Regions from separate parts of the Bacillus sp. LH1 genome, predicted to be linked through region 1. Evidence: riboswitches for the same ligand, from Rfam matches in the RefSeq annotation. Region 1 holds a riboswitch; each other region holds the start of a gene.

Region 1 (6,042 bases):
TATTGTACAACGTGTATATAAAGAAAAATCAGGTGAAAATACAATCGTGTACGTACTTTTAGAGAATGAACAAAAGGTATTTATGATACCGGTGAAGAAATTCCCATATGCTATGTTTACAGAAGTAGGAGACCCAATTCAAATTACATATTTAGATACGGGAGAGATGATGTCCTCAGTATCTAAATTTACGAATAGCAATGTGAAAAAGTAAAGCGATAGAATTTCTATCGCTTTTTTTACATTATGAAAGAGGAAAATGCGCTGTACTTGACGTATGTTTATGATGTAACTATAATTGTTACGATTCAGTTTGTATAGGAAAGGGTGAATTGAAAAGTGAATGAAGTTAATCACGAAATATATAAACCTGTAAAGGCAAACAGGTTATGGATGATTCTTGTATTAGGAACACTTACGGCGATTGGGCCATTATCTATTGATATGTATTTGCCTTCATTACCGAAGTTAACGGATGACTTGCAAACAGGTGCATCCCTCGCGCAGCTTACATTAACAGCTTGTTTGCTTGGGCTGTCAGTAGGACAATTATTTGTTGGCTCAATTAGTGATATTTACGGAAGACGCAAACCTCTTATTATTGCTCTTATTATTTATGTTGCTTCTTCTTTACTTTGTGCTGTTGCGCCATCTATTTGGACATTAGTGTTATTGCGCTTCCTACAAGGAGCTTCAGGATCAGCCGGGATTGTTATATCACGTGCGATGGTACGTGATATGTATTCAGGTTCTGAAATGACGAAGTTTTTCTCACTGCTTATGTTAGTAAACGGAGCAGCACCTATTTTGGCACCGATTATTGGGGGGCAATTATTACAGTTTACAACGTGGCGCGGTGTTTTCATCGTTCTTGGAGCAATTAGCGTATTCATGTTAATCTCAGCTATTTTTGTATTACGTGAAACATTACCTCCTGAAGAAAGAGAAACAGGTGGTTTGTCAGGGACTTTGGCGACGTACGGAAAATTGTTAAAGGACCGTCTGTTTATGGGATATGCATTGTCACAAGGATTAGTAACAGCGGCAATGTTTGCATACATTTCGGGCTCACCATTTGTGTTGCAGAACATATACGGAGCATCACCACAGCAGTTTAGTTTATTCTTTGCAATCAACGGTATCGGTATTATTATTGCTAGTCAGGTTACGGGTCGTTTAGCGGGGAAAGTGAATGAGAAGACATTATTTGTCTCTGGTATCATTATTGCAGCTGTTGGTGGTTTATCTTTACTACTGACAATCTTACTAGGAATAGGGTTAATTGGTGTTTTATGCTCGTTATTCCTTGTCGTATCAAGTGTTGGGGTTGTCTCAACAACTGGGTTCTCATTAGCGATGAGAAATCAAAAACAAGCTGCAGGAACAGCATCAGCTTTATTAGGTTTATTACAGTTCATTTCAGGAGCACTTGTTGCACCGCTAGTAGGTATTGGTGGAAGTAATACAGCATTACCGATGGGTGTTGTAATAGCTCTTTGTGAAGTTGGTGCGGTACTATGCTATTTATTTATGGCTAGAAGAAGTGAAAAGCAGTTTGAACTGCAAGCAAGACAAAATTTAGAGGCTTAACAAAAAAGAACTGATTCAAAGGGAATATTTGAATCAGTTCTTTTTTCATTTCTTTGAAATACCTCATATAGTTTTGTAAGGTGCTGTAGTAAAGCAGTGCAAAAGTTATTTGTATAAAGTGACGATACTGTGACAAACATGTTGGTATATATATTACGATGTCGTCTTAAGTGTAAAAAGTAGGGCGTTCTCGGTATAATAACAAGTGGAGATAAAAGAAACTATAATGAGTAGTAGCTGTAGATAAAAGGAGAAGAAGAGATGAAGAAGGTTTTGGGTATTGCTGTAATGGGAAGTATGATCCTTCTAGCAGGATGTAATGGAAATAAGGATACGAAAGAACCGAAAGAAAAGGTAGAGCAATCTACAGAACAAACAGAAGAAATGAAAGAATACCGTGCAGTACATGAAAAATACGATTTGAAAATGAATAAAGAAATTAATAACGCACTGCAGTTATTTGAAGTGGCAAAAGAAAAGGGCGGTAAGGAAATAACGACTGCTACATATAAAGAAGATGTGCAAAAGGTAACAACGAGCATGTTAGAAGATATTGATCATATACGAAAAGAAATTCGTGTTCCGAAGTCGAAAGAGCAAGAACATGAGGTATATGTCGGTTTCTTGAATGAATCGGAACAAGCAATGAAAAAATTACAGAAGTTAGCGAAAGAAGAAGATTCATCGTTGATTCGTGATATAGAAATTAATTTTGCAACAGCATCGACATACTATAAACGTTTTCAAGCAGAAACGAAAAAATAACCTTGCCTATGCAAGGTTATTTTTTCTTCTTGCTATCTCCATCTTCATCCTCGGATACTAATATCTTCTGTTCTTCGTGAAATTCGGAAATAGTTTGCCCGGTAATATTATCGAAAGGGGTATAAAAAGAAGTGATACTTTTCTTTTTGATGAAGAGTTTGTAGAAGCCGATGATGACAAGTATAACGATTGTTAAGGGTAATCCTATAGTAGCTAGAAGTAAGGGGTCCATCTTATAACTCCTTTCATATCTTTTTTTATTATAAGCGAAATACGATATAGATAAATAAAAGTATTAAAAACTGATTTTTCTAAATATATCCAATTTGATTGACTTTTCATTTTTTCAGAATTATAATTCGAAATATACAATTTGAACCAAATAATAATATAGCAATTTACTTATCCAGAGAGGTAGAGGGACTGGCCCTATGACACCTCAGCAGCGGGTTCTGTAATAGGAACACCGTGCTAATTCCAGCAAGCAAGTCTTGAAAGATAAGTGATGGGCCTTTGTTTATTAAGCCTTGATCTTATTTTTTAAGATCAAGGCTTTTTGTATTCTAAAAAGAGAAAAGGGAGTAATGGAAAAAGTACGTTTATAAAACTAAGTAAATATATGTGTTTAGGGGGTTATTGGGGTGTATGTAATTAAAAAATTATCAGTTATGGTGTTCACGCTATGGGTTATTACGACGGTGACATTTCTAATTATGCATATTATTCCGGGGGATCCATTTTCATCAGATGCAAAAATCTTTCCTGAAGAAGTGATCCAAAACATGAGAGCGAAGTATCACCTTGATGAACCGTTATGGAATCAATATGTTGCTTATTTAGACGGCGTAGTTCATTTTGATTTTGGTGAATCTGTTCAATCAACCGGGCAAGGTGTATCAGAAATTATAACAACTGGTTTTGGTCCATCAGCAATTATTGGTTTACAAGCACTTATTATTTCATTGCTAGTCGGAATTGCTGCAGGTACATTTGCTGCTCTCTATCATGGGAAGGTAATTGATTACGGTGTAAGTTTACTTGCCATCCTCGGTATTTCTATTCCGAGCTTTATTTTAGCACCACTATTTATACAAGTATTGGCTATTCAATTCGAGCTCTTACCAGCAGCTTCTTGGGGTACATTTGAACATACGGTATTGCCATCCTTTGCATTAGCGTTAGGACCAATCGCAGTGATTACAAGATTTGTTCGCTCTAATATGATCGAAGTACTGCAGAGTGATTATATTAAGTTAGCGAGAGCGAAAGGTATACCGATTAAGAAGATTATTATAAGACATGCTCTTCGAAATGCAATTGTTCCGGTACTTACATTTGTTGGACCATTAATGGCGGGACTTTTAACAGGTACTTTCGTTATTGAAAAGATTTTTTCAATTCCTGGTCTCGGAAAATATTTTGTAGATAGTATTTTTAATCGAGATTATCCAGTGATTATGGGAACAACCATTTTTTATAGTGCACTTTTAATTGTATGTATTTTTATTACAGATATTATTCATCGTATTGTTGATCCACGTATTCGTTCTATTACGTAAGGAGGGGGATGTTTAGATGGGAGCTTATGAAATTAATGACCAGTTATTAACAAATGAAGAGAAGAAAGAATTAACGATAAATAAAGATCAGCAAAAGATTAGCCGAAAGAAAGAAGTGTTTCGTAAGTTTGTATCGAATCCAATCGCAGTTTTAGGATCAGTGACGTTATTACTCATTATTGTTTTCTCACTTGTTGGTGAAAGTTTAACGCCATTTACTGCGAGTGAACAAGTAAAAGAGGCAACAAACTTACCACCTAGTAGTGAGCATTGGTTCGGAACAGATGATTTGGGAAGAGATATATGGGCACGTACTTGGGCTGGCGGGAAAATTTCATTAACAGTTGGATTAGTGGCAGCTGCTCTTGATATAGGACTTGGTGTGCTAATCGGAGGATTTAGTGGATATGTGAGAGGGCGCAATCGCCTTGGGACATTAATTGATGAGTGGATTATACGAGGAATCGAAGTGTTATACGGTATCCCGTATTTATTAATTGTTATTTTACTATTAATTGTTATGAAACCAGGTCTTTTTACCATTATCATCGCCCTTGCATTAACAGGATGGATTGGTATGGCACGTCTCGTTAGGGCGCAAGTCTTATCTTTAAAACAAAGAGAGTTTGTTATTGCAGCGGAGCGATTAGGTACATCCCATATGAAAATTATATACGGGCATTTAATTCCGAACTTAACGGGCATTATTATCGTAAATTTATCATTTACAATTCCCGCAGCTATTTTCTCAGAATCATTTTTAAGCTTTATCGGACTAGGAGTGCAATCACCGGCAGCAAGCTGGGGGACGATGACGAATGATGCACTTGGGACATTATTGAGTGGAGAATGGTGGCAGCTATTCTTCCCAGCAATCATGATTGCGCTCATTATGTTCGCATTTAATGCGATTGGTGATGGTTTACAAGATGCAATTGATCCAAAAATCGTAAAACGGAATCGAAAGGAGAAAAAACATGGGACAGCTCTTATCTTTAGAAAACGTAACGTTAGCCGTTGAAAAAGAGAATAGTAACCAAGCAATTGTGAAGCATGTTTCCTTTTCTATTAGCGAAGGTGAAATAGTTGCACTTGTAGGAGAAAGTGGTTCAGGGAAAAGTGTTACAGCACAATCTATTATCGGCTTAAATCAAGAATCAATTCATATTGATGATGGAAATATATCTTTTGAATCAAAGGAATTAACGAATCTACAAGAATCAGAATGGAATCAAATTCGAGGGAAAGATATGTCGTTTATCTTTCAAGACCCACTTTCATCTTTAAATCCGACGATGAAGGTGGGAAGGCAAATTACAGAGGTGATTTTGCAACACGAAAAGAAATCGAAAAAAGAAGCAAAAGAAATTGCGATTAACTTATTAAATGATTTAGGGATACATGAAGCAGAGAAACGCTTTGAACAGTACCCACATCAATTAAGCGGAGGCATGAGGCAACGTATTTGTTTAGCAATCGCATTTGCCTGCCACCCCAAACTCGTTATTGCGGATGAACCTACGACAGCATTAGATGTAACAATTCAAAAGCAAATTATGGAGTTATTAAAGGAAAGAAAGGAAAAGCAAAATACGAGTATTTTACTAATTACGCACGATTTAGCACTTGTACGTGAAGTAGCGGATCGAGTAGTTGTGATGTATGGAGGACGTGTTGTTGAAAAAGGAACGATAGAGGAAGTGATAGGTTCCCCTAAACATCCATACACAAAAAGCTTATTACAAGCAATTCCGAATATGGATGATTCTGAAAAAGTATTACGTGCAATAGAAGGGACGACACCTTCCATTGAGACGTTAAATAGCTTTGGTTGTCCTTTTGTAAATCGTTGTCCAGTAGCGATAAAAGAATGTATTCATCGTTTCCCAGAGAGAACAACATATTCCAAGGAGCATAGTTCACATTGCTGGCAACATGTTCTGGAGCATAATAAAGCGAAAGCAAAAGAGAAGGTGAATGCCTCATGACGACAGATTTAATTACTGTAAAGCAAGTAACGAAAACGTATGGAAGTAAAAATAAAGAAATCGCAGCGTTAAAAGACATATCACTTTCTATCCCGAAAGGAACAACGCTTGGCATTATTGGAGAAAGTGGTTCAGGAAAA
Region 2 (6,042 bases), 1.4 Mb from region 1:
TATCTGCACAAGTGTCCATTATTTTCACCCCTTTTTATTTCTTAATATATCAATTAATCCATTATTTAGAAATAGATGATATACTTTTATTTTTTATGGACTATAAGAAAAGAAGAAATTCAAATGAATATAGCTAAACCGCATAAAAAGAAGATATGAAAACCTAATCTCATATCTTCTTTTTCTCTATGCATTTACAGGTTCTTCTACATAAGAAAGGGCATTTTCAAAATCGGATATTAAATCGTTAACATTTTCAAGACCGACTGATAACCGAAGTAATGAATTAGAGATTCCTCTTTTATCACGAGCTTCTTGCGACAGTGCTGCATGTGACATTTTTGCTGGATAAGAAAGAATTGACTCTACAGCTCCTAAACTAACTGCAAAAACAGGCAATTTTACTTTTGATAAAAATTTGCGGAGTGCATCTTCTGACTGCAAAGTAAACGATAAGACCGCTCCAGCTGATGTTGCTTGAGATTGTTGAATATCAAATCCGAGATGAGTTTGTAATCCCGGATAATAGACATTTTTTACTTTAGAGTGCTCTTGTAAATAATGTGCGATTTTATTGGCATTTTTAGCTGAATGTTCGAGGCGTACATGCAATGTTTTTAGACCGCGAAGTACGAGAGAACAATCTTGAGGTCCTAAAATAGCACCGAATGCATTTTGTAAAAATCCAAGCTTTTGAGCGAGTTCTGAATCTTTTACTACTGCTAATCCGGCAGTAACATCACTATGACCAGCAATAAATTTTGTAGCACTATGAAGAACGACATCAGCTCCAAGTTCAAGTGGTTTTTGGAATAGTGGTGTCAAAAATGTATTATCAACAAAAGTAAGAGCCCCAATAGATTTTGCGAGTTTAGAAACCTCGCGAATATCTGTCACTTTTAAAAGTGGGTTAGAAGGTGTTTCTACATAAAAGAGCTTTGTATTTGGTTTAATGTTTTGTTTTATTTCTTCTAAATTGGTCATATCAACAAATGTATGTGAAACACCGTAACGGGAGAGTACCTCAGTTATCACTCGGTAAGTGCCTCCGTACACATCTTCTGAAATGAGTACGTGATCACCTTGTGAAAGAAGGAGGAATGCAGTGGAAATCGCTGCAATGCCTGATGCAAAGGCGAATCCTTTTGTTCCGCCTTCTAATAAAGCAATGATATCTTCAAGAGCTTCACGAGTTGGATTTCCTGACCTGCTATAGTCATATTTTCCGAACGTATCTACATCAAACTGGTGAAAAGTTGATGTGTTATAAATAGGAACGTTCACAGCGCCTGTTTGCGAGTCGTGTTTATATTGGTTGTGTAGTAAGAGTGTATCTATAGAATAGCTCATATTCTTACACCTTCTTTTACGAGTTTAATTGCTTGCTTTAAGTCTTGAATTAAATCGTTACTATTTTCAATGCCAACTGAGAATCGAAGAAGACGATTGCATACGCCGTTTGCTGTTCTAATTTCTTCAGGAATATCAGCATGTGTTTGCGTTGCTGGATAAGTCATTAAACTTTCTACACCACCAAGACTTTCGGCAAATGTAATTAAGGATAAAGATTGTAAGAATGGATTAATCCAAGCTTCATCTTTAAGGCGGAATGAGATCATGCCGCCTCTTCCTGGATAAAATACATCTGTCACCCCGTCTTCATCATTTAAATACGCAACAACTGCTTTCGCATTTTCTTCATGTTGCCTCATGCGAAGCGCTAACGTTTTCATACCGCGAATTAATAACCATGAGTCAAATGGGCTTAAAACTGCACCTGATGCATTATGATAATGAGCGATTTCCTCGCAAAGTTCCTTTCCTTTTGCAACGACAAGCCCGCTTAGTACATCGTTATGTCCCCCTAAATATTTCGTTGCGCTATGAAGTACAATGTCAGCACCTTCTGTTAATGGTTGCTGTATATAAGGTGTGTAGAAAGTGTTGTCTACAATAAGGAGTAGTCCGTTCCTTTTCGCTACAGTTGCGACAGCAGCAATATCAGTAACTTGCATTAATGGATTAGTTGGAGTTTCTATGAAAATAGCCTTCGTTTCAGTTGTGATAGCTTGCTCAATTTGTTTAATAGACTGTGTATTTACGTATCTACATCGAACATTCCACTTTTTTTCATGCTCAGAAAATAATCGATACGTTCCCCCGTATAAATCTTCAGATACAATAAGTTCGTCTCCAGAGCGGAATAGAGAAAGGACGAGGAGAACAGCCGCCATCCCTGAACTACAGGCATAACCTTGTTCGCCATATTCTAAGTCTGCGATCGCCTGTTCTAAAAGACCTCGAGTTGGATTGCCAGTTCGTGAATAGTCAAAGCCAGTAGATTTACCAATTCCTTCGTGACGATAAGCGGTTGAGAAATAAACTGGTGGATTAACCGTTCCGGTTGTAGTTTCACTGCGATTTCCGATTTGTGCTAGTTTTGTTTCGATTGTTGACATATGAAAATTCCTCCTTTTTAAATTGAAACATTAAGTGAATATAAAATAAAAAAAGCCTTCTAAGAAGAAGGCTTTCGGTTTGAATAGAGTCTTCTTCTCATCTGTCAAATCTTTCACAATTTGCTGGAATTAGCACCTTATTAACAAAATGTTAATGGTTGCTGAGGCGTCACAGGGCCAGTCCCTCTACCTCTCTAGATAAGAATGTTCGTATGAAATTTTTATTATGTTTTTAACTTTACAATAAAATATAACTGAATTGCAACTTTATTTTAAATAATTTTTATTTTTCCGCAAGTGTCATTGACTTTTACTTTTGTGCATGCTAAATTTATTAAAAAATTAACAAACATTGTTAAAAGGGGAACGCATTTCCTTTTAGCTACATAAATAAAATAATAAAGACAACTCTTATTGAGAGCGGTGGAGGGAAAGGCCCTGTGAAACCCGGCAACCTTCAAACGAAATGTTTGAAACGGTGCTAATACCTGCAAAACGAATGTTTTGCATAATAAGAGGAGGAACGATTATGTCCCCCTCTTCAAAGTGAAGAGGGGGTTTTTATATTGATAGAAATGAGGGAGAGTCGTGAAATTACTAGATTTATTATCAAAAGGAATTGTAATAGGTGATGGTGCGGTTGGGACGTTATTGCATTCACATGGTTTGCAAAGTAGCTTTGAAGAATTGAATGTATCTGATCCAGACTTAATTATATCGATTCATAAACAATATGTAGCTGCTGGAGCAGATGTAATTCAAACGAATACGTATGGAGCAAATGAGGCGAAATTACGTATGTATGGTTTAGAAAATCAAGTTACAGAAATTAATAGAGCGGCAGTAAAACTGGCGAAAGCATCTGTGACAGATAAAAATGCAATTTTAGGAACAATTGGTGGTATGAAACATATCGGAGCTGTTACAACGACTGATATGGAAAGAGAGTTTATGTTACTTGAACAGGCAGGGGCTTTACTAGAAGAACAGGTTGATGGATTACTATTAGAAACTTTTTACGATGAATTTGAATTACTTCATGCCGTTAAAGTATTGCGTAAGCAAACGGATATTCCAATTGTTGCGCAATTAGCGTTACATGAAGCAGGTACGACTCAAAATGGAAATGATGTCAATGAAATATTAAAGCAACTTATAGATTACGGTGCAAATGTTGTTGGATTGAATTGTCAACTAGGGCCGCTTCATATGACGGAAGCTTTCAAAATGATATCGATTCCTCAAAATGGCTATTTATCAGCATACCCAAATGCAGGCCTCCCGAATTATGTGGATGGACGTTACGTATATGAGGGAAGCCCAGCTTATTTTGAAGCGATGACACCGAGATTTATTGAGCAAGGTATTCGGTTATTGGGTGGTTGTTGTGGTACGACTCCAGAACATATTCAAAGTATGAAGCGCGCTGTTGCGAATATTACCCCTGTAATAGAAAAAGACACGATTCAAAGGCCGAAAGTCGTTCATACGCATGAGAAACGTTCGAAGGCTCACGTCACTCTAGCAGAGAAAGCGAAAAAACAAACGACAGTTGTAGTAGAATTAGATCCACCGAAAACGTTAGATACACAGCGTTTTTTTGAAGGAGCAAGAGCGTTAAAAAGAGCGGGAGCAGATGCTATTACTCTAGCAGATAATTCATTAGCATCGCCTCGTGTTTCTAATATGGCGATGGGTGCGTTATTAACGAAGCATGATATCCCAGTATTGACGCATTTAACGTGTAGAGATCATAACGTCATTGGACTACAATCTCATTTGTTAGGTTTATCGGCGTTAGGGATGGAAGAAGTGTTAGCTTTAACTGGTGATCCAGCGCGCGTTGGTGATTTTCCCGGTGCCACTTCTGTATATGATTTATCCTCTATTGAGCTTATTAAAATGATTAAAGAAATGAACGATGGACGTTCAATTTTAGGGAAATCAATTGGACCGGCGACAAGGTTTTCTGTAGGCGGCGCATTTAATCCTCACGTGAGGCACTTAAAAGCAGCGGTTAAGCGAATGGAACGAAAAATAGATGCTGGAGCGGAGTATTTTTTAACTCAGCCAATTTACGATATCAAGTTAATTGAAGAAGTGTATGAAGCGACAAAGCATTTGGAACAACCTATTTTTATTGGAATTATGCCGTTAGTAAGTAAGCGGAATGCAGATTTTCTTCATTTTGAGGTGCCGGGTATTACTCTTCCTGAAGAAATAAGAGAGAGAATGGATGGACATGAAACGAAAGAGGCAGCAATTGAGGAAGGGATCTGCATTTCACAAGAATTGGTCGACGCAGCGATGAAATATTTTAATGGTATTTATCTTATTACACCATTTTTAAAGTATGAAATTACAGAACATCTTGTTAAATATGTAAGAGAAAAGCAAGAAGTGAAAGAAGGTATTAATTGATGAAGTGTATAGAAGAAAAATTAAAAAATAGCATTTTAATATTAGATGGTGCAATGGGGACAATGATTCAGCAAGAGGATTTAACTGCTGAAGATTTCGGAGGAGAAGAGTACGAGGGCTGTAATGAATATTTAGTGGAAACAAGACCAGACGTTATTTTAAAGATTCATAAAGCTTATATTGAAGCTGGAGCGGATATTATTGAAACAAATACATTTGGGGCAACGAATATTGTACTAAGTGATTATGATCTGTCTCATTTAGATGAAGAACTAAATGAAAAGGCAGCACTTTTGGCGAAGCAAGCTGTTAAAGAAAGCGGGAAGGAAGTATATGTTGCGGGAGCGATGGGACCAACAACGAAAGCAATTAGTGTTACAGGTGGTGTGACTTTTGAAGAATTGATTGAGGCTTATACAAGGCAGGCACGAGGATTATTAAAAGGAGCAGTTGATGTATTACTCGTTGAGACGAGTCAAGATATGCGTAACGTGAAAGCAGCTTATATTGGAATTCAAGCCGCTTTTGAAGAACTGAAAAAAACGGTTCCTATTATGATTTCAGGAACGATTGAGCCAATGGGAACGACTCTGGCTGGGCAAACAATTGAAGCTTTTTATTTATCAGTAGAACATATGAAACCATTATCTGTTGGGTTAAACTGTGCGACTGGTCCGGAGTTTATGAGGGACCATATTCGTTCACTATCTGATTTATCGGAGTGTTACATTTCTTGTTATCCAAATGCAGGTCTTCCTGATGAAGATGGACATTACCATGAATCTCCATCTTCTCTTGCTGAAAAGGTGAAGCGATTTGCTGAAGAAGGATGGGTTAATATTATTGGTGGTTGTTGTGGCACGACACCAGAACATATAAAAGCAATGAAATCCGCGCTAGCATCTCTTAGGCCTCGTGACCATCATGAGAGAGAAGGACATGGAATTAGTGGATTAGAAGCACTGCAATATGATGAGTCTATGAGACCGTTATTTGTAGGTGAAAGAACGAATGTTATTGGGTCACGTAAATTTAAACGCTTAGTAGCAGAAGGGAAATTTGAAGAGGCTGCTGAAGTGGCAAGAGCGCAAGTGAAGAAAAATGCTCATATTATTGACATTTGTATGGCAGATCCTGATCGCGATGAAATAGAAGATATGGA
Region 3 (6,042 bases), 2.3 Mb from region 1:
GTAGGTGAGAACTTTTTTCAAAAGGGAGGTGTATAGTTAATGAAGTTAGTTATTCCGAAGCAACATGGTGCATGGGCCATGCTTGTTATTCCTTTTTTATTAAGTGTCATACTTGGGAAACCTACTATTTATCATATTCCATTGTTTTTAGCGTGGTTCTTTATCTATTTAGCTACGTACCCATTTCTTACGTACATAAAGCAAAGACGAAAAAAAGAGTTTTTACAAGTTTCCATTATTTATTTTCTTATTGCGTTCCTATTTGGGATGATTTCTTTATTATATGAGTGGCGAATTCTTTTATTCGTAATAGTAATGATTCCATTATTTATAGTGAATATGTATTACGCTCGTCAAAAAAATGAAAGAGCACTATTAAATGATATTTGTGCGATTATTGTGTTTTGTATCGGTGGGTTAATTAGTTATTCCTTTTCAATGAAGCAAATCGATCATACAGCATTATTCATTGCGCTTATTTCATTTTTATACTTTTTAGGTAGTACGTTCTATGTGAAAACGATGATTCGTGAAAAAAATAACCCGAAGTATCGTCTTATATCTTGGGGATATCATATCGTATTAACGATAATCATATTTGTGATTAATCCGTGGTGTTCTCTTATTTTTATACCAAGTGTCATTCGAGCAATTGTGTTGTATGGCAAAAAAATTTCTATTAAAAAAGTAGGAATTTTAGAAATTGCTAATTCTGTATATTTTTTAATCATAACGGCAATAATTATGAAGTATGCCATTTGAAAAAACTTCCCATCAATTGATGGGAAGTTTTTAATCTTTTTCTAAAATGTGAACGGTGTACTCGCAACGTTGAATAGCTTGTTCAACAGCATAAAGTGATTGTTCAATACGAGCGCGATTAAAATCTTTTTCAACTGTTTCGAGCGCTTCTTCTAAACAATTTTTAGCTTCTTGTAATGATTGAAAAGAATCTTGTACATATCCGCGAGCATTTTGATGCATTTCATAATCCTCCTTGCATGTTCGTATATGGGTAGTATGAACAGTAAGGAAGAAAATATAATTTGTTATATTTATTATATTTGTTTGACAATTAAAGTGGAATTACGTATAGTAAGAATTAAGTGAATATTTTCTTATCCAGAGAGGTGGAGGGACTGGCCCGATGAAACCCAGCAACCGCGATGCAGGTGCTAATTCCAGCAGAACATATTTGTTCTGGGAGATAAGACGAAGATATATACGTAACTTCTTCTTATCGGAGAGGTTTTTTTATTGCAAAAAAACCGATTACGAAAATTTATATTAAGAAGAAAGGGGTTGCGCATTACTGTGACACTCGAAAAATACGTAAAACTGCGTAGTACAGTTTATGAATATATGATAGAGCAAGATAAGCCGATATCATTGTTAGATATTCAAGAACATATCGTTTCGCATCATGAAGGAAAATTCACGAAAAAGATGTTGCATCAATTTTATTTATCAAGATTATTAGACGAACTAAAACTGGATGGGAAAATTACATTAGCTGATGAATATCTCTATGCTGAAAAAGGGGTATTGTATAAGGCGAGAAAAGGGAGCTAAGCTCTCTTTTTTTCTTAAAATAACGGAGTATGTAGAGTAAAAGACTGCTAAAGCAGCCTGATACAGGGAATGGTGTTGAGTGTGTAGTGTCAAAAATTGAATGTGCCTGAAAGAGGCAATTCATATCGGCTGCAAATGAAAAGAGACACCTTCGCCGAATAGGTGTCAGTCGTTTTGTCACGTAGACTTGCTACTTAACAGTAATTAGAATAACATGCAGGATTTTTGAAGTCAAAAGGGAATTAAAGGAAGGGGTACAATTATGTACGCTTACTTATTAAAAGATATAACGAAATGGATCCCAAAGTACATTGTAGATAAGGGATATGAATATTATGAAGATGGGCATGTAGAAGATGTTGAAATACAAGATAAAAAAGTGTTTGCTTTCGTTACTGGAAATGCAGGGAATTATGAAGTAGTTATCGATCTCGAAGATTTTTCAGAAAGTAACTGTGAGTGTCCCTATGAAAATTATTGTAAACATATGGCGGCAGTTGTTTATGATATGCAAGGTGCTGGTGAGAGTGCAGTTAAAGAGAAACTGAAAGATTTAGAAAAAGAAGAGTTACTTATATTATTAAATCGATTGTTGCAAAGTTCGAAAAACGTACAAATTGTAGAGAAGTTATTAAAGAAGGAGAAACTTTAACGTATAGAGGGAGTTGTTTTGTAGTGAACGTACTAATTATATATGCTCATCCTAATCCTTCAAGTTTTAACGCGGCGATTTTCAATCATGTGCAAAAAGGACTACAGGAAACAAATCATTCAGTTACCGTACTTGATTTATACAAAGAACAATTTGATCCAGTCCTCGTATTTAATGAAGAGAAGAAAAGACGCGATTTAGTAAATGAAGAGGAAACAGCTCGGTATAGAACGTTAGTAGAAGAAGCAGATACACTTCTATTCATCTATCCAATATGGTGGTGGGGGATGCCAGCAATTTTAAAAGGATTTATCGATCGTATTTTCGTAGCTGGATTTGCTTATAAATATGAAGGGGCTCTGCCGAAAGGATTATTGCAAGGGAAAAAAGCATGGGTTATTAATACGTTAGACTCGCCTCTATGGTACGTCGCATTGTTATATCGATCAGCAGATTGGATTATGATGAAGAGAGGTATTTTACGTTTTTGTGGCATTCGCGATATAAAACGGTCAGTGTTTCAATCTGTGAAAACGAGTAAAGTATCAAAGCGTGAGAAATGGTTATTACAAATAGAAGAAAAGGCTCGTGCATTATGAATGAAGTCGATCGTATTATAAACTGTGTTCAGTATGATGGCGAACTTTTTCGGAAGTATGTTACGTGTTTACTTCAATTGAAAAAATGCAGCGAAACATTTCAGCAAATTCAAATAGAGTTAAGAAATGATTATTTAATAAGAGGAATTTGTGAAAGAGAAGTTGATCAGGTAGTAAGGGGAAGTAAAGAATATGAAACATATTTTCTTCCTAAAGCGTTACAGTGGAATTTTTTGAGGGAACATCCACACCTGATCGGAAAAATTTGCGAAGATTTTTTTGCATTTGAGTCATTACATCTTACGGAGTTAGAGTGGGAGAAGATTATAAATTGCGTGGGAAATAAGTGATTTATTATGTAAAAAAGCTAGTATAAAACTAGCTTTTTGTTTAAATAAATAAGAAACATAGACTAATGATAAAACCCGCATATAGTAAGTTCACAACACAAAATCCCATAATGTCACGAGCACCTAAACCAGCTATCGCTAATGCTGGTAATGCCCAGAAAGGTTGAATTAAATTCGTCCAAGCATCGCCCCATGCAATTGCCATTGCTGTTTTTGCAGCAGGTACACCAAGTTCAGCGCCAGCTGGAATCATAATTGGTGCTTGCACAGCCCATTGACCGCCACCAGATGGAACGAAAATATTAACGATACCAGCACTTAAAAAAGTAAAGAGCGGGAAAGTTGATTCGTTTGAAATGCTAATAAAGAAATTAGAAATAGCTCCTCCAAGTGAAAGTCCTTCACTATTTGCTCCAATCATCATGCCCATAATTCCTGCGTAAAACGGAAATTGAAGTAAAATGCCAGAGGCACTTTTCGTAGAGTCTGAAAAAGCGCGAATATACTGAATCGGAGTGCGGTGGAAAATAAGTCCAGTAATTAATAACATAAAAATCACGATATCGAGAGTAAGATTAAATCCTTTCGTATAAAAGTAATTGAAAATATAAATGAGACCTAACAATCCAACGCAAAGTGTAATAATAATGCTATTTTCCATCTTTTCAGCGAACGTATTTTTTTCTACTTCTTGAGCAGCAGCTTCTTCATGGAACACGCTAGGATCTACAGTTATCGTATGTTTTTCATCTGGATGCATCGCTTTATTAATGAGAGGCATCGTAATGAGAAAAATAATAACTGGAACGAGAGCGTATGGTGAGAATAACGTTTCTGTTATTGGAATCGCCTCTTTAATACTTCCAGCAGTCGTTTTAATTAACGTTTCACCGCCTGTTGCTAACGTAAGAGGGATAGAGGCAGAAAGACCGGCATGCCAAATGAGAAATCCAGAGTAAGAAGAGGCGATTGCTAGTCTATAATCTAATCCGTCCAGCTGCCTTGCCACTTCTTTTGCGTATAAAACAGATACAACAATTCCAAAGCCCCAGTTTATGTATGCACCGAGTAAACTTACAATTGAAATGGCAATAATGCCTTGTCCAGTTGTTTTTGGTAGTCTGGCAGCTTTCGTTAATCCTTTTTTAATAAGAGGAGCATTTGCTAAAGCAGATCCAGTCACGAGTACAAGTGCCATTTGCATAGAAAAGGCGAGGAGTCCCCAAATTCCATTACCCCAGTGATTAATCATTTCTACAGGTGTTTGGTGAGTCGCAAACATACCAAAGAAGATAACGAAAACAGTTAGTAAACATGATAAAATAAACGGTTCTGGCAAGAAGCGTTGCACTAAGGCGACGCAACCATTTGTAAAGGAACGAAACAAAATAGATCAACCTCCTTATGTATATGTATTACAATTATTCGAGGTTGTTTAGGAGATAACCTTCAATGTAAAGAAAATTCAGATATTTACAGAGTGGTAATTTATTGATAGATTGATATAGAGCCTCGTATCAAATTCTGCTTTTAATATACTAGAAGAAAAACGGTTGGAAATGGGGTAGCACTTATAGGGATAGTATAGAGAAAGGTTACTAGCTGGCTTCAAAGCAACTGTTGCAAAGGGAGAGGAGATTCAATACAATAGTGTTGCATTACATGAGAAATATGTTTTAGCACAAATCTAGCTAAAAATGTTTATACAAATACATTTAAAATTGATGGGGGAATTATGATCAAAAGTTTTTATCTTTTAAAGCCTAAAATGTTTACGGCAGATATATATTATAAAGTTTTTATTACAGGTGACTGTATATATTTTATAAAGATTGGCGGACAGTTTCATAGCCGACATGCTTATAAAAAACAATTACCTGGTATTTCAGAGCTATTGTTTTTGTTTTGGTTCAAAAAAATTGAGAAAAAACAATTAAACTTAGAAACTGAAATAGATGCAAAAATACATACTGGCGATGTACATGAACTCTTGCAATTAAAGAATAACTTTTCAATTGAAATAAATATAATTGAAGAGGTACTATTAAATAAACGAGGAACGTTTCATACAGGTTTTAATGATAATGGAACGATTTCCTTCATGTTAAAAAATGGTCAAAAAATAAAGTTCATCATCCCGGAAGAAACTTTATTTTCATCTATAGAAGAAATTTTCGACCAATATGAACAGACAATCTTTGTAAGGGAAGTGTTTTAAAGGAAACGATTAATTTATTATCTTTTTAATAAAGTGATAGAAAGCTTCATTAAAAAGATGAAGCTTTTTACTTATAAAAGATAACAAAAGTAATACATTCATTACTACATTTGTGTGTGAATTCAAGAAAAATTAAACCACCTAGCCCCTAAAGAGAATATAGGAAGCAGATGGTTTAGGTGTTTTGAGAGGTATCCTGTTTTCAGGATTTAGTTCAAATTATTGATTTGCATTTTTATATCGAGTAAATTTAAGTTTCTGGAATAATTGTAATAGCGACAGTCCGAACCGGAGTCTCTATTTCGTCGCCTTTACTTTGGCTATTGTAGTATTTAATCATTAATTCGTTAAGTTCGTTTTGAAATTTTCCAAAGTGTTCTTCATCTAGCTTTAATTCTACTACAGAAAAAGTAGCAGTATCTTCTTGACTGTTTTGTTCCTCTAATTTCTTAAGGTAACTTTGATATTGTGTCATAAGTGATAACTGATAATAGGAAATGTAGTTTAACTTTTCATCATCAGATAATCCTTTCCATTCACTTCCTTCAATTTTTGCATCTTCTTCATTGATTGCGTAATATTTTTCAGAAACAGATTTCACCTTTTTTTCTTTAATTACATGGACGATACCAGAATCAACCATAGTTTGTA

Evidence for each region. Region 1 has a riboswitch for S-adenosylmethionine ahead of ACX9TM_RS01105 (ABC transporter permease). Riboswitches for the same ligand answer to the same signal wherever they lie in the genome.
Region 2: it holds a riboswitch for S-adenosylmethionine, as region 1 does, so the genes downstream of both, ACX9TM_RS21515 (bifunctional homocysteine S-methyltransferase/methylenetetrahydrofolate reductase) here and ACX9TM_RS01105 (ABC transporter permease) in region 1, are expected to answer to the same signal.
Region 3: it holds a riboswitch for S-adenosylmethionine, as region 1 does, so the genes downstream of both, ACX9TM_RS16735 (hypothetical protein) here and ACX9TM_RS01105 (ABC transporter permease) in region 1, are expected to answer to the same signal.

What each region holds. Positions count from the first base shown of each region.
Region 1 is NZ_CM175007.1:192,480-198,521, forward strand. Features, by position in the region: gene ACX9TM_RS01085 (DUF3981 domain-containing protein) at 1-214, shown strand, start outside; gene ACX9TM_RS01090 (multidrug effflux MFS transporter) at 340-1,590, shown strand; gene ACX9TM_RS01095 (hypothetical protein) at 1,852-2,355, shown strand; gene ACX9TM_RS01100 (DUF3951 domain-containing protein) at 2,372-2,587, opposite strand; SAM riboswitch class I at 2,755-2,860, shown strand; gene ACX9TM_RS01105 (ABC transporter permease) at 2,997-3,914, shown strand; gene ACX9TM_RS01110 (ABC transporter permease) at 3,931-4,935, shown strand; gene ACX9TM_RS01115 (ABC transporter ATP-binding protein) at 4,892-5,902, shown strand; gene ACX9TM_RS01120 (ABC transporter ATP-binding protein) at 5,899-6,042, shown strand, end outside.
Region 2 is NZ_CM175007.1:4,152,607-4,158,648, reverse strand. Features, by position in the region: partial or broken gene ACX9TM_RS21530 (cysteine hydrolase family protein) at 1-19, opposite strand, end outside; gene metC (cystathionine beta-lyase) at 187-1,350, opposite strand; gene metI (cystathionine gamma-synthase/O-acetylhomoserine thiolyase) at 1,347-2,459, opposite strand; SAM riboswitch class I at 2,554-2,664, opposite strand; SAM riboswitch class I at 2,868-2,977, shown strand; gene ACX9TM_RS21515 (bifunctional homocysteine S-methyltransferase/methylenetetrahydrofolate reductase) at 3,048-4,880, shown strand; gene metH (methionine synthase) at 4,880-6,042, shown strand, end outside.
Region 3 is NZ_CM175007.1:3,229,510-3,235,551, reverse strand. Features, by position in the region: gene ACX9TM_RS16745 (YwiC-like family protein) at 40-762, shown strand; gene ACX9TM_RS16740 (hypothetical protein) at 793-984, opposite strand; SAM riboswitch class I at 1,116-1,214, shown strand; gene ACX9TM_RS16735 (hypothetical protein) at 1,315-1,572, shown strand; gene ACX9TM_RS16730 (SWIM zinc finger family protein) at 1,835-2,224, shown strand; gene ACX9TM_RS16725 (NAD(P)H-dependent oxidoreductase) at 2,248-2,823, shown strand; gene ACX9TM_RS16720 (hypothetical protein) at 2,820-3,173, shown strand; gene ACX9TM_RS16715 (short-chain fatty acid transporter) at 3,214-4,560, opposite strand; gene ACX9TM_RS16710 (hypothetical protein) at 4,909-5,391, shown strand; gene ACX9TM_RS16705 (transcriptional regulator) at 5,642-6,042, opposite strand, start outside.